Marinobacterium aestuarii: one gene and its partner. The protein of the gene in region 1 interacts with the protein of each later gene in a pairwise test. Links are inferred from orthologs where the notes say so. Each region holds a gene or a part of one and is shown in the gene's direction. Other genes may lie near its edges.

The links.
Region 2: the proteins of mrdA (region 1) and A8C75_RS01945 interact in binary tests that used the Escherichia coli proteins (3 or more experiments, as listed by UniProt). The link is inferred for Marinobacterium aestuarii from one-to-one orthologs.

Annotation. Positions count from the first base shown.
Region 1 is NZ_CP015839.1:601,360-604,234, forward strand. It holds mrdA (penicillin-binding protein 2), read left to right. Parts: upstream 1-414; coding sequence 415-2,337; downstream 2,338-2,875. Other genes in the region: rlmH (23S rRNA (pseudouridine(1915)-N(3))-methyltransferase RlmH), read left to right, coding at 1-407; rodA (rod shape-determining protein RodA), read left to right, coding at 2,378-2,875. UniProt on the Escherichia coli protein: Catalyzes cross-linking of the peptidoglycan cell wall. Responsible for the determination of the rod shape of the cell. Is probably required for lateral peptidoglycan synthesis and maintenance of the correct diameter during lateral and centripetal growth.
Region 2 is NZ_CP015839.1:449,280-452,240, reverse strand. It holds A8C75_RS01945 (penicillin-binding protein 1A), read left to right. Parts: upstream 1-305; coding sequence 306-2,618; downstream 2,619-2,961. Other genes in the region: pilM (type IV pilus assembly protein PilM), read right to left, coding at 1-91. UniProt on the Escherichia coli protein: Cell wall formation. Synthesis of cross-linked peptidoglycan from the lipid intermediates.

The DNA of each region.
Region 1 (2,875 bases):
ATGAGTACGCCAAGCGTCTGCCGGCGGATCTGACGCTGGAGCTGGTGGAGTTGCCACTGGGTCATAGGGGCAAGGGCGCGGATCTCGCCCGGGCCAAGCGTCAGGAAGGTGATCAGATGCTGGCGGCTATCCCCAGAGGAGATCTGGTGGTGGCGCTGGAGGTGGAAGGCCGCAACTGGTCGACCGAGCAGCTGGCATCGAACATGGAAGGCTGGCGCATGGGGGGGCGAAACGTATCCTTGCTGATCGGCGGTCCGGACGGTCTGGATGCCCGCTGCAGTGCAGCGGCTGAGCAGCGCTGGTCGCTGTCGGCCCTGACGCTGCCCCATCCGCTGGTGCGTGTGCTGCTGGCAGAGCAGCTCTACCGCGCCTGTACCATTTTGCAGGGTCACCCCTACCACAAATAGCGATTTCATGGCCTTCGAACGCTTCAAGGATTACAGCCAGGAAAGCCGCACCTTTGGTGCCCGGGCAATGCTGGCCTTTATGCTGGTGGTGGTGCTGGTGGCGGTGCTGATAGGCCGGCTCTACTTTCTCCAGGTGGTGCAGTACGACCGTTATGCCGCCATGTCGGAGGACAACCGGGTGCATCTGCAGCCGGTGGCGCCGACCCGTGGTCTGATCTATGACCGCAATGGCGTTTTGCTGGCCGAAAATCGCCCCAGTTACAGCGTGACGGTGCTCAAGGAAGAAGTGCGGGACCTTGAGGGCACGCTGGAAGTCCTCAAGGAGCTGATTCCCATTACCGAGTCCGAGCTGGAGCGCTTTGACAAGCGCTACCGCCAGCGCCGTCGTCCGTTCGAGACGGTACCGGTACGCTTTCGGCTTACCGAACCGGAAATCGCCCGCATTGCCGTCAATTATCACCGCTTGCCAGGTGTGCAGGTCGAGGCGGATCTGATCCGTTACTACCCCTACGGTGAGGCTGTGGTACATGCACTGGGCTATGTCGGGCGCATCAACGAGGCCGAGTTGCAGCGGGTGGAGGCCAATAACTACGCCGCCACGCACTATATCGGCAAGCTGGGTATCGAGAAATTCTACGAACCGCAGCTGCACGGAGAGGTGGGTTTCCAGAAGGTCGAAACCAATGCCCGTGGCCGGGTGTTGCGCGTGCTGGAACGCGTCGATCCGGTGCCGGGGGATGATCTGGTGCTGAGCCTTGATCTGCGTCTGCAACAGATTACCGAACGGCTAATCAATGGCCGTCGTGCTTCTGTGGTGGCGATAGATCCCAAAACGGGTGGAATTCTGGCGCTGGTGAGCGAACCGGGCTATGACCCCAACCTGTTTGTCACCGGTATTTCGACCGCAGACTACAGCGCGCTGCGGGACTCGCCCGACCTGCCGCTGTTCAACCGTGCGCTGCGCGGCGGTTACCCGCCGGCGTCGACCATTAAGCCGCTGATTGCCCTGGCGGCGCTTGATTCAGGCACCGTATCACCGAGTCATACGGTGTGGGATCCGGGCTTCTTTACCCTCAGTCAGGGCGGGCGTCGCTACCGCGACTGGAAGCGCGGCGGCCATGGCCGGGTGGACCTGAATCTGGCGCTGGCCCAGTCCTGTGACGTCTGGTTCTACGATGTCGGCTACCGCATGGGGATCGACAAGATGTCGGATTACCTGGGTCGCTTTGGCTTTGGCGCTGTCACCAGTCTCGATCTGCCCGAAGCGGTGCCGGCGGTGCTGCCCTCCAAGGAATGGAAACGCAATGCCCGCAATCGCCCCTGGTATCCCGGCGATTCGGTCAACCTGAGCATCGGTCAGGGCTTTTTTGTCGCCACGCCGCTGCAGCTGGCGACGGCCGCCACGGTGCTGGCCAATCGCGGCAAGTGGGTGCAGCCCAAGCTGTTGCAGGGCGTGCGTACCCAGGGTGAAAAAGGTGATATCAGCATCAAGATGCCGACGCTGGATGACGCTCAACCCGTGCCTGAAGACGTGACCTTGAAGTCCGATGCCTACTGGCAGCAGGTGATCAAGGGCATGGTGGATGTTATGCACGGCGAGCGCGGTACCGCGCGCAAGGCCGGCAAGGATGCGGGTTATATCATCGCTGGCAAGACCGGTACTGCCCAGGTGGTGGGTATCAAGAAGGATGAACGCTACGATGCCTCCAAACTGTCGGAGCGAAACCATGACCATGCGCTCTTCCTCGCCTTTGCGCCGGCGGATGATCCCCAGATCGCCGTGGCCGTGGTGGTGGAAAACGGTGGTGGCGGCTCCAGTACGGCTGCGCCCATAGCCCGTCAGGTCATGGATGCCTGGCTGCTGGGTATAGATCCCAGTGAAGATCCCATGGAGGAAGAAGTGCTGCAGGAAGTGGAAATATCACGATGATGATCGAATCGGCCTCTGTTGCAGGTCTGGGAGAGCTAGCATGAGTCTGCGTGATTTTCAGCGCACCATGCCGGAGTCCGGCCAGCATCTGGCGAAGCGCCCAGGCTGGTGGTCCCATACCCATCTGGATGCCTGGATGCTGCTGTTTCTGCTCATGCTGTGCGGCTTCGGGCTTTTCGTGCTCTATAGCGCCTCCGGGCAGGACATCGGTTACGTCAGCCGGCAGGCGATTCGCATGGGGGCGGGTCTGCTGGTGCTGGTTGTGCTGGCTCAGGTTAATCCGAGGCATCTGGCGCGCTGGGCGCCCTGGATCTTTGCCGCCAGCGTGCTGTTGCTGCTGGCGGTGTTGCTGGTCGGGGTGGGTGCCAAGGGTGCGCAGCGCTGGCTGGCACTGCCGGGATTCCGTTTTCAGCCATCGGAAATCACCAAGCTGGTGCTGCCGCTGATGATTGCCTGGTATCTTTCGAGCCGGCCGTTGCCACCGCGGCCATTGCACATTATTGTCTCGCTGGTGCTGCTGGGCATTCCGTCGGTCATG
Region 2 (2,961 bases), 150 kb from region 1 along the record:
CACTTTTGGACAGCGCCACCAACTTGACCGACGATGACCCGATGTCAACACCGACCCATGCTCCAGATTTGTTTCCTAGCAAGCTCAACACTGCTGTATTCCTTTGCAGACTGCAGGGTTTTCCATCGCACTCACCAACTCTAGCCATAAACCTCGGAAAATAAAACTATGCAATGCTAGAGGCTCCGGGCATGCAACCGATATACTACCAGCTACGCACTAATAGTTTGATAAAAGGTAGCATGGGCGTGTTGATTTCGCTGGCAAAAATATTCGTAAAATTGGCTTTGGCCGGACTCGTCATCGTGCTGCTGGCTGTCGCTGGTGTCTACTATACTCTTGCGCCACAGCTGCCGGACGTTGAGAGCCTGCGTGAAGTTCAGTTTCAGACGCCGATGCGCATTTTTTCCAGCGACAGTAAACTGATAGCCGAATTTGGCGAAAAGCGCCGCACACCCGTCAGCTACGACAGCATCCCTACCGACCTGGTACGCGCCTTCCAGGCCGCCGAAGACAGCCGCTTTTTCGAGCATATCGGCATCGACTTCAAGGGACTGAGCCGCGCCGCATTCCAGCTGGCTACCAGTGGCCATATACAGAGCGGCGGATCCACCATCACCATGCAGGTGGCGAAGAATTTCTTCCTCAGCCGCGAACGCACGTTCAACCGAAAATTCATAGAAATCCTGCTAGCCCTGCGCATTGAGCGGGAGCTAAGCAAGGAAGAAATATTCGAACTTTACATCAACAAGATATACCTGGGACAACGCGCCTACGGCATCGAAGCCGCCGCCGGCGTGTATTACGGCAGCAGCATTCAGGATCTGACATTGGCGCAAATGGCCACCATCGCAGGCCTGCCCAAAGCCCCCTCCACCGACAACCCCATCCGTAACCCGCAACGCGCAATTGAACGACGCAACTGGATTTTGCAGCGCATGCACGGCCTGGGCTACATTTCTGACCAGGCTTTCGAGGAGGCCTCAGCCGCGCCCATTACAGCCCGCTATCACGGTGCGGACATCGAACTGGATGCACCCTATGTGGCAGAAATGGTGCGCAGCGAACTCTTCGAACGCTTTGACGAAGAGCTGTATAACGAGGGCTATCGCGTCTACACCACCCTGGACAGCAAACTGCAGACCAAGGCCACCCATGCATTGCAAAATGGCCTGCTGGATTACAGCACGCGCCACGGTTACAGAGGTCCGGAGTCCCAGCTCGATACAGCTCTAACGCCCGATGCCATCGCGCAAAAACTTGAGAGCATGACGAGCTATGCCAATCTTGAGCCCGCCATCGTCACCCAGGTGGACGACAAGAACATTCAGGCCAGCCTGAAAAACGGCGAAAGCGTTACTGTAGACTGGGATGGTCTTAAGTGGGCACGCAAGTACCGCAGCAACAATTCAATGGGCGCGACCCCAAAAAAAGCCGCTGACATTCTGGCCCCCGGCGATATCGTCCGTCTCTATAAAGACACCGATAGCTGGACCCTTAGCCAGCTGCCGCAGGTCCAGGGCGCCTTTGTCGCACTCGACCCAAAGGACGGCGCCATTCGTGCACTCAGCGGCGGTTTCAACTTTAACCTGAACAAATTCAACCGGGCCACCCAGGCCTACCGTCAGCCGGGCTCCAACTTCAAACCCTTCATCTACGCCGCCGCACTGGACAACGGTTTTACCCCCGCCAGCATGATCAACGATGCGCCCGTAGTATTCCACGACGCCAGCCTGGGGGGCGACTGGCGGCCGCAGAACTACAGCGAGCGGTTCTACGGACCTACACGGCTGCGCGAAGGGCTCTACAGGTCCCGCAACCTGGTTTCCATTCGCCTGCTGCGCGCAGTAGGCATCGATACCACCATCGACTATATCCAGGGTTTTGGCTTTGACCCGCAGCGCCTGCCTCGCAACCTGTCGCTTTCCCTCGGCAGCGCCGACGTCACACCGCTGGAAATCGTCACCGGTTACGCGGCGCTTGCCAATGGCGGCTACAAGGTTTCGTCCTATTTTATCCAGCGCATCGAAGACCAGCACGGCAACCTGATTTTCCAGGCCAATCCCCCCTGCGCCAACTGCAATGCGACCCAGGACACGGACAGCGTTGACACGACCGCAAGCCGCCTCTCACCCAGCGCCCCACGCATCATGGACCCGCGCAACGCCTACCTGATGTACAGCATGCTGCAGGACGTCATTCGCCAGGGCACGGCGACCCGTGCACGCAGCCTGGATCGCAATGACCTGGCCGGCAAGACCGGCACCACCAACGATCAGAAAGATGCCTGGTTCACCGGTTTTAACCGTGACCTGGTCGCTACCACCTGGGTCGGCTTCGACCAGCCAGCGCCCCTTGGCCGCAGCGAATTTGGCAGTACCACAGCACTGCCCATCTGGATCGACTTTATGGAAACCGCGCTGGATCAGACACCCGAAAACGGCCCAGTACAGCCAGACGGCATAGTACGCGTGAAGATTGATCCGGCCACCGGACTGCTGGCATACCCCGGACAGAAAAACGCCATTTTCGAAGTGTTTCGCGCCGAGGACGTACCCGCCAGGTCCACCCAAAACGCCGCAGGCACTGGGCAGATCACCACCGACGATATTTTCTAAGCCTGACTTTTAACCGCCCTGCGGCAGAATCCACCGTATTATCGCTCACAAAAACTGCAGGTACAGCCGAAGGCAATACGCTTGAGAATCAACTCAGGCACCGCGGATCAATGTCGACGCAAAAGACAAACAGAGAACACAGCAGTCCTCAGCGGGCATAACCGCACCGCCTGACACTGGCCGTCACAGCAGGAAAATCACAGCAGGAAAAAGCTTGCCTGAAGCTGGCATCCAGGACTTGGATATAAAAAAGGGGTAATTCCACTGAATTCACTCCAGAGCCTGAGCCTGGAATTCAGAGAACCACCCCTCTAAAGCACCCATCTGCGACATCCTGTTAACC